DNA from 3 places in the Bacillus sp. TCT6 genome. Region 1 is predicted to be linked to each of the others. Evidence: riboswitches for the same ligand, from Rfam matches in the RefSeq annotation. Region 1 holds a riboswitch; each other region holds the start of a gene.
The links. Region 1 has a riboswitch for magnesium ahead of mgtE (magnesium transporter). Riboswitches for the same ligand answer to the same signal wherever they lie in the genome.
Positions count from the first base shown of each region.

Region 2: another riboswitch for magnesium. It lies ahead of AC0ONG_RS06605 (P-type ATPase actuator domain-containing protein); the one in region 1 lies ahead of mgtE (magnesium transporter).
Region 3: another riboswitch for magnesium. It lies ahead of mgtA (magnesium-translocating P-type ATPase); the one in region 1 lies ahead of mgtE (magnesium transporter).

Region 1 covers NZ_JBVYHX010000002.1:55,775-59,062, forward strand. Annotated here, with positions in the region: gene AC0ONG_RS27320 (phosphodiester glycosidase family protein) at 1-344, opposite strand, end outside; gene mgtE (magnesium transporter) at 502-1,830, opposite strand; M-box (ykoK) riboswitch at 2,111-2,276, opposite strand; M-box (ykoK) riboswitch at 2,789-2,965, shown strand; gene AC0ONG_RS27330 (FtsW/RodA/SpoVE family cell cycle protein) at 3,152-3,288, shown strand, end outside.
Region 2 covers NZ_JBVYHX010000001.1:1,285,311-1,288,598, forward strand. Annotated here, with positions in the region: gene AC0ONG_RS06595 (glutathionylspermidine synthase family protein) at 1-348, shown strand, start outside; gene AC0ONG_RS06600 (DUF350 domain-containing protein) at 341-727, shown strand; M-box (ykoK) riboswitch at 940-1,105, shown strand; gene AC0ONG_RS06605 (P-type ATPase actuator domain-containing protein) at 1,441-2,166, shown strand; gene AC0ONG_RS06610 (5'-3' exonuclease) at 2,299-3,165, shown strand.
Region 3 covers NZ_JBVYHX010000001.1:3,825,614-3,828,901, forward strand. Annotated here, with positions in the region: gene rnz (ribonuclease Z) at 1-17, opposite strand, end outside; gene AC0ONG_RS19420 (DUF3932 family protein) at 207-458, shown strand; gene AC0ONG_RS19425 (hypothetical protein) at 493-1,032, opposite strand; M-box (ykoK) riboswitch at 1,201-1,368, shown strand; gene mgtA (magnesium-translocating P-type ATPase) at 1,704-3,288, shown strand, end outside.

The DNA of each region.
Region 1 (3,288 bases):
AATAGAAAGCGACTATCTTTATTACTTTTAATTGTTTCTACATCAATTTCTAATGGCTGACTTTTTAATTCTTCTAATCTTTTTCCTACTATTTTTTTATAAATATGCTCATCACTGTTTGACCATTTCGGATGATTAATTCTATCTTGCAGTTTATCTAGTTCCTTTTGGGATAGGAGTGTATATTTCGCATATTGTGGATGCTGAGAAGTTAGTATACTCCCAGCGATTGTTATACGAAGCTCTCGGCCATAGCTAGTACCAAATAATATTCCTATGCCAATAATCATTAAAATAGAAAATAGAAGCAAGATTCTTTTGAAGATTTTTCTTAGATGTTTCATAGTTTTATCCTCCAGCATTCATTACTTTCAATAAATCCATTAAAATATTATTTATCTAAAGACAAAAGTGTTTGATTTTCTCATTACTAAATTTCCCACTATATTTTAGTAATCAAGGCAAAATACTTATTCCACATTTGTTTTTTTCAGTGTATATTTACAAATTTAATAACGCTTTTGCAACCATGAAATAAATTACTAATCCTGTTCCGTCAACAAATGTTGTAATAAATGGACCTGAAACAACTGCAGGATCCAGTTTTAATTTTCTTAGAATTAAAGGTAAAACAGCTGCAACAAGAGAGGCCCAAATAACAATAAATAATAAAGTGATTGCTACAACTTGTGCAACTTCTGTTCCAACACCTAACATATAAGCACGAGTGAGTCCAGCTACCGCAAGTGCAAGTCCAAGAAGCATACCAATTGCAAATTCCTTTTTCATTACACGAAAAATGTCTTTAAATTTCACCTCTCCAATACCAATTGCACGAGTAATTGTTGCTACAACCTGTGTTCCTGTATTCCCTCCAGTACCTACTAATAATGGAACAAAGAAAGCAAGGGCAACTACAGTTTCAATTTCGTTTTCAAAATACTTTAATACTGTACCTGTATATGCCTCAGCAACAAAAAGAAGTAATAACCATGGTAGACGTTTTAAGAAAATGCTCCAAATGCTAGCTTCAAAGTAAGATTGATTTAATGGTTCACTTCCGCCTAACTTTTGAATATCTTCTGTAGCTTCTGCTTCCATAACATTCATTACGTCATCAAATGTTATAATACCAATCATTTTATTATTTGCTGTTGTGACAGGTATTGCTGCTAAATTATAATTCAGTAGCTTTTTTACAACTTCTTGCTGATCAATTTCAGCTTGTACTGAAATTACCTCTTGAATCATGATAGTAGATAATATCTCTTCATCTGGTGCTAGTAATAACTCATGTATGGAAACGATTCCCTTAAGATAACCGTGATTATCAAGAACATAACTATAAGATATTGATTCTACATTTTTAGAATGTTCCCTAATGTACTTCAATGTCATTTTTACTGACCAATTTCCTCTAACTGCAACAAAATCACTTGTTACAAGACTTCCCGCCGTTTCAGGTTTGAAAGTCATCAATTTTTTCACGTTATGTTTTGTAATTTTATCTAGATACGCCATTAATTTAGCCTGTTTTTCTGGATGAACCGCTAGAAGTAAATCTACTAATTCATCAATCGGTTGTAAATTTAGCAACTTTTTGGCTTTATTTTCAGATAAGTGAATTAAGATATTATATTTTTCTTCTGCACTCATATATTGAAGAATTTTAGAGCTTTTTAATACAGGTATTGTATTTAGCAATATGACTTGATCTTCAATTGAAAACTGTTTTACTTCTTGTGCAATATCATACGATGGATGACGTAAAACTTTCTCTGCATCCAAGTTATTTTTGGTTATAAGTAATTCCTTTAATAATTTCTTCATGTTAACTCCTCCTCATATTGCTAAGGGAGACTCTAGAGTTTCATGAGTGGTTTTGTTTTATTTTATCTGTCTTAAATTTTTTATTAAAGCAATAATAGTTACATTGCAATCAATTCATTAGTTAGAATTACCTCCTTTTTGAATATAGACAAGATAAAAATAAATAACATTAAACAGAAAAACCTTTACTCAAAAAGGAGTAAAGGTTTTTCACAATACAAATAAATGATTATTAAGACAGCTCTGCCAAAATCACAGAGGTGCCTTTCTATCAAATCGTATACCACTCCCTCGTTGAGTTTTAGCACTGTATAGCATAGGTTTTTATAACCAGCTACATTAAGAAGGGCCTTAATCCGACCGTTCCTGTTGACCCATTGGCGTCTCTCGACATTTTTGGGCAGCAGCGTTTCTCTATACAGGAGCCTCACCTAACAAAGTTTATTGAATTACTTCAAAATTTAAACCAGAATTTAATATTTGTCAACTGACTTTCAATTCCATTCATAAAAAAATCTTTTATAGAAAATGAAATTATATTTTATTATAAATTTAAAATTCCCCTTAAAAAACATAGAATTCAAATAGATTTAATTCGAAGAAACGTAATAAAGCATATGAAACTTATTGTTTTTAATCAAATTCCAACTTTATAACAAAAGATGAATAATTAGTCATTCTGTATATCGAAAGAACATTCATAAAAAAATCTTCTTTTATGATTAAAATCTTCTTTACTGTTTATCAAATTTATATGGTTAAACTACTTAATCAAACGATTCACTACAAGTCAAAAATATGTACTTATACGGAATGATTACATACATTTTTTCATATCATTTCTCAAAGGACTATAAAGCAATAAAACAAATAAAATTAGCAATATGGTTGCTTGACAAGCAAAAAAAATATATTTATGCTTGGCTTGCTACACGAAACAAACACATAAAATTTATATTGCTTAACCTGTTAGGTGAGGCTCCTATGCAAACACAGGCTATTGCCCAAAAATGTCGAAAGACGCCAATGGGTAGAACAGGAATTGTCGGATTAAGGCTCTTCTTAAGATAGCTAAGTAATGAATTTTCATTACTTTACGTTGTATAGTGCCAAAGCTCTACTAGGGGGAAAAAAGCCTTATTTAGTCATGCCATTTTGAATCCCTCTAGTTACATACTAGGGGGATTTTTGCGTGAAAAAACAGGGAGTAAGCGATAGAATCTTCCCAAACAAAAGTCATATTTAGTAATTGACGAGAACAAGATTCTATTCATTAGCAAATGTAATATTATGTTTTGTTTTAAATCAGGAGGATATTAAAATGAAAAAAATATTAAAAATCGATTATCTATTGCTCCTTCCTCTATTCATAACATGTACTTTAGGTATTATCATGATGTATAGTGCAAGCTCCATTGTCGCTGTCCAACATTACGATTATACCAGTAGACATTTTGT
Region 2 (3,288 bases), on a different contig from region 1:
ACATATTTAGAACCAGATTTATTTTTAGGAAAAGGTTCTTTCGTTCAAAAACCTTCATTTGGTAGAGAAGGAGATACAATTACGATTCGCGATAAGGATGAAAATATTATGCTTCAAAATGCACATCAAACGTATAAAACTTCACTGCCGATATTTCAAAAGTATATAGAACTTCCAGTCGTATCCTTGGAAACAGAAAAAGGGATGGAGAAACTGTCGTATGTGTTTGGTTCTTTTTTAATTGCTGGAAAAGCAAGTAGTATCGGTATTCGCGCGGGAGAAAAGATTACAGGAAATGAATCGTACTATTTACCGGTAGGTATAAAAAGGAGGGGGAAAAATGATTAATTTTTTATCATATTTAGCAGTAACACTCGGACTTTTATGTATTGGTCTGTTCTTGATGGAAGTGACAACGAAAGTTAAGGAATTTAAGTTAATGGCTCAAGGGAATAAGGCGGTAAGCTATGTGCTTGGAGGACGATTACTTGGGTTAGCTATTGTTTTATATTCGACAGCAGCTAATTCAATTTCACTTCTTGATATGATTTCGTGGGGAGCAGTTGGGATTTTGGCTCAAATTATCGTTTTTTATTTAGCTGAGTGGCTTACACCACGCTTTAATATAAACAAAAGTCTTGAAGAAGATAATCAAGCAGTCGGTCTTTTTCTTATGTTTTTATCGCTTTCAATTGGGATTGTAATTGCTGGCTGTATAACTTATTAAAAACTTTACGTTTAAACGTAAAGTTTTTTATTTTATTCCGCTATTTGCCGGGCAGCCCGATTGGTGAGGGCTAATAATCAGTGGGGGATGAACAAAACCCCACTGATTAAAGTTTCACTTTATATATGTTAGTTTGCCATACCTTTTGAAAAAATTGTAGGCTACGGTTGACATCTATTTTAAATAAGAGTAACATTTTCAATGTAATGAAAATAAGTCTCTGTTAGGTGAGGCTCCTGTATAGAGAAATGCTACTGCCCAAAAATGTCGAGAGACGCCAATGGGTCAACAGGAATGATCGAATTAAGGTTTTTCTTAACGTAGCTGGTAATGTACCTATGCTATACAGTGCTAAAACTCGGTGAGGGAGAGGTCCGTAGATTTCTAATTATATTAGAAATCGTTTATTTGTGTATGTAATGGCCACTACTCTCTTAAGGGTAGGGGTCTTTTTTGTTACCAAGCTATGAGTAATTTCATAGTATAAACTATAAAATTAAACGAGGAGGTGAGGAGCATGTCAAATTCTGACTCGGTTCCGTTACCCATATACTTCAAATCAAAAATATATGATGTAGGCAGGAAACGATTTGTTCCTCCCTCTATATTTATCACAATGTAGCGTTTATAAAGCGCTAGACACTTTCACAGTAAAGTGGATAAATTGAGAAACAAAGCGTTTCTTCCTATGTTGTAAAGGAGGAGACGATAATATGTTATATGCAAACAAAACTGTGGGTAACACGTCATATAAACTAAGTAAAAAATCAATAAAAGAACAAACAATGCTTCAAAAAAATAAAGATTTATTAATTGAAATTGCAACAAGAGATGTAAAATCTGTATTTGCATATTTTAAAACAACAAGAGACGGACTATCAATGAAAGAGGCACAAAAACGTATTCAAGTATATGGCCGAAATGAACTAACTTCAAAAAGAGCACTTCTTGCAGAAGTAATGATGAAGCTTGGTGGCATGATCCCAGGTTTTTCAAAACAACGTGTGTGTGATGAATTACAACGTGAAACGATTACTGTATCTAGAGTAGAATGTTCTAGTAGTACAGGGCTAAATAGTGAACTGAAAATGATGGAGATACCAGTGCAAGAACTTGTACCTGGAGATATGATTTTTCTTTCGGCTGGAGATGCTGTGCCAGCTGATGTACGTATTATTTATGCAGATGATTTATTAGTAAATGAGTCTGTGTTAACGGGAAACGAAGCGAGTATAGAGAAGTTTGAAAGCTGCTATCACCTTGAACGTAAACGATTTATTCCATTAAAACGGATGAAAGATTATAATCCACTTGAGCTTGAAAATGTATGTTTTAAAGGTTCGCATATTGTTAGTGGAAATGCAAAGGCTGTCGTTGTTTCTACTGGAAAAAATACGTATTCAGGCATATTGCATACTTGTTGTAGTAGGATGTCTTAATGTGTTAATGGTGCTAAATATACAAAAACCATGTATAATAGACAAAGTTGAGCAAAAACGTAGAATGGTAATCTATTTATATAACCTTACGTGATAACGTGAGGTTATTATTTTTTTAATAGGAGAGGAATTATGAAAAAAGTATTATTAGTTGATGGTATGGCACTATTATTTCGTGCTTTTTACGCAACAAGTGTTTACGGACAATTTATGAAACGACAAGATGGAACCCCTACAAACGGGATTCATGGTTATATGAAACACTTGTTAACAGCTACGCAAGCGATCGAACCAACACATATCGTTACATGCTGGGATATGGGAAGTACGACATTTAGAACAGAATCGTTCTCGAATTATAAAGCAAATCGTGCAGCGCCACCAGAAGAATTAATTCCTCAATTTGATTTAGTGCAAGAAATGACTGCGAAATTATCCATTCCAGTTATCGGTATGAAAGGCTACGAAGCCGATGATTGTATCGGTACGCTTGCAAAACAATATTGCAATGAAGCTGAAGTTTATATTTTAACTGGTGATACAGATTTACTTCAACTTGTTGATAAGAACGTTACAGTTATGCTTCTGCGTAAAGGAATTGGAAATTACGAATATTACACACCGGAGAAAATCATGGAAGAAAAAGGTGTAGAGCCGTGGCAAATCGTCCATGCAAAAGCTTTCATGGGAGATACAAGTGATAATTATCCAGGTGTAAAAGGTATCGGTGAAAAAACAGCGTATAAGCTTATTCAAGAGCACGGAACAGTATCCGCTGTACTAGAAAATGTAGAATCATTAACGAAAGCGCAGCGTACGAAGATTGAAAGTGATTTAGAGAACTTAAATATTTCGTTGCAATTAGCACAAATTCACTGTGAAGTTCCAATTTCATGTTCACTAGAAGAGGGACTACACACAATGGATGAAGAAAAACTTAAATTTGTTTGTGAAGAAATGAATTGGGGAAGACCTGAAATATTAATAAATATGCTATAAATAGTTTGGAAAGAGGGATGTTGCATAAGTCGAACTTTGACTTATGCAACACCTTCTTTTTGTTTTTGTAAACAGTATTATAGTAAATAAAATTATGTCGAAATCAATTTTAAATATATAAAT
Region 3 (3,288 bases), on a different contig from region 1:
AAAAATACAAATTCCACTTTCTTTCCTCCAGCTCTAAATATACTCTATCTCTCATCTTACGGAATGTTATTTCAAATGGCAAATCGAATTTACATAACCAATCATCTAGACAACTATATAACACGAACGTTATACTTAAAAAATTTACCAATCGTTCGTGTTTTGTGGTAAAATAATTATACTACATTTTAAGGGAGCGTTTTATTATGAAAGAAGTATTTCGTTTACAAACTGATTTTTCATCTTCATTTGATCGCTGGGTAAGTTCTTTCGTGTCTGATCACCCAGCACAATTAGAATGGACAACTTTAAAGGAATTAATCCATGAATATACAACATCACATACAAATGATACGTTACCAGCATATATTTCTTCAGCTTTAACATATTACGCCCAACGCGTTTCAACTACAAACAGTTCAGAGATTGTTATTTTTGAAAACCCTACAATCTCGTAATCTATAATAAAAAAGCACTGGTTACAGTGCTTTTTTATTTATACTTATTTAACAAATGATCATATTCCGTCCAAAAGTCGGTATACATACTTCGCTCAAGCTCATTTAAAATTATCTTTTCACTTGATTTATTAAATAATTCTTTTGCTTGTAGTGCAAAAGAAACAATTTGTTTTCTATATTCATTTTCATTCAATTCTATATGAAGCCCTTCATAGTATATAGCCTTTTGATCAGTAGAAATAACTTTGACAAAATCCTTTAAAACCACATTTTCACCTATATGGTTTATAGTCCAATGAATTGAAATTGGGCATCCTAACATGAGCATAGTGCCACATCCGTGCAAAATAAGCCCCTCTTCATTTTCAATATCACAAATATATTCTTTATCTAAAGTTCGTAACAGAGCTAAAGCTGATTCACTTATTCCCCATTCCTCATCCATACCTGTCCGCGTAATAATCGTTCCATCCACATTTAAATAAATTTCCCCGTGAGAACATAAATCTTCCTGCTCATTAAACAACCACTTTTGATTCTCAATATTTATAATAAAATTTTGTGGTACCATTACAAATTCCCCTTTTATAAAAATATTTATTTTCCACATTATTTATAATTAATATCATGTATTTCATCCCATATATCTATTATAAATCCATTTAATATTTTAAAAACACAGATAAAAAAGATATTGACACTACGATTTTACAGTGCTAACATTCAACATGTAATTGAATATGGTCTCTGTTAGGTGAGGCTCCTGTATAGAGAAACGCTGCTGCCCAAAAATGTCGAGAGACGCCAATGGGTCAACAGGAAAGGTCGGAATGAAGGCCTTTTTTAACGTAGCTGGTTTCAGTACCTATGCTATACAGTGCTAAAACTCAACGAGGGAGAGGTGCATGTATTTTGTCATACACAAAAACTGTTTTTATTTATGTCTACTAGCAGTCTTTGTTGTGGACTCTTTTAACTGCGAATTCAGACCTTTACTCGTTTTGAGTAAAGGTCTTTTTACGTCTATATGCACCTTACTATGAAACAAACATAGCATATTCAGAAACTACTAAATTGTACGGAGGTGAGGAACAGTTGGCAATTGATGATTCGGCCCAGATACCCATACGTTTTACATTCATATTTCATCATGTAGGTAGGAAAGAAACTGTTCCTCACCATTTCAAATAGTTAGTTAGGTAACAGATTGTTTCCTCCTTCATGACAGAGGAGGAACTACCGATGTTTAATTTACAAAGACAAGAAACAAAGCATGCTTATGAGCAAGATAGCATGAAAACAAATAACGAATTATTAGTGGAGGTTGCAACACAAGATGTAATCTCTGCGTTAAAACTTCTAGAAACAACACAAGATGGATTATCTAAACAAGAAGTGGCTCGTAGACTTTCTTTATACGGTCCGAACGAAATAGCTCATAATAAAATGGCGCCGTGGTACATTCAATTTCTGCTGGCATTTAAAAATCCATTTATTTTCGTTTTATTAGCTCTTGGGGCACTCTCCTTTTTCACAGATGACATACAAGGAACAATTGTCGTATCTGCAATGGTACTACTTAGTGCAACGATTCGGTTTTCCCAAGAATTTCGTTCTCAAAAAGCTGCCGATAATTTAAAGGCTATGGTTCGAACAACTGCGAGCGTATTTAGAATAAATGGATTTGTACATGAAACAAAAAATGTAACGAATTTAAATCGAAATTACACAACAGAAATTCCAATTGAAGAGCTTGTACCTGGCGATATTATTTCCCTTTCAGCTGGTGATATCGTTCCAGCTGATGTGCGTGTTGTATCCGCTAAAGATTTATTTGTTAATCAATCTTCTTTGACAGGGGAAGCACTTCCTATAGAAAAATACGAACACTGCTACCATACAGAAAATAAGCATATCTTACCGAAAAACATGAAAAAAAATTACAATCCACTCGATATGGAAAACCTTTGCTTCATGGGAACAAATATTGTAAGTGGTAGCGCAAAAGCTGTTGTCATCTCAACAAGTACCGATACGTATTTCGGCTCTTTAGCAAATAAGGTAATCGGAAAGCGTGTAGAAACAAGCTTTGATAAAGGTGTAAACAAAGTAAGCTGGCTCTTAATTACATTCATGCTTATTATGGCGCCTATCGTCCTTCTCATTAACGGATTCACAAAGGGAGATTGGCAAGAAGCTTTCTTCTTCGCTATTGCCGTTGCTGTTGGTCTTACACCTGAAATGTTACCAATGATTGTAACTGCTAATTTAGCTAAAGGTGCCGTTAACATGTCTAAACAAAAAGTAATTGTAAAACAGCTAAATTCTATTCAAAACTTAGGTGCTATGAACATTCTTTGTACAGATAAAACCGGAACTTTAACAGAAGATAAAGTTGTCCTTGTTCGTCACTTAGATCCCAAGGGAAATGAATGCAATCGCGTCTTACAATTTGCCTATTTAAATAGTTTCTATCAAACTGGATTGAAAAACTTAATAGATAAAGCTGTTATTAAGCATACAGAGGAAAACAATACATTTGACCCATCAGCTTTTCAAAAGCTAGATGAAATTCCATTCGATTTCGCCCGCCGGCGTATGTCAGTCATCGTAAAAGATATTTCAGGTGAACATACAATGGTTTGTAAAGGTGCCGTAGAAGAAATTTTATCAATTTGCAACTACACTGAAGTGGATCAAAAAATCGTTACACTCACTGAGGAAATACGCTCAAATGTCAAAAAACTAAGCGAGACATTGAATAGTGAAGGTATGCGGGTTATTGCTGTGGCTTATAAAAAAGATAGAAACATAAATGATAAAGAGT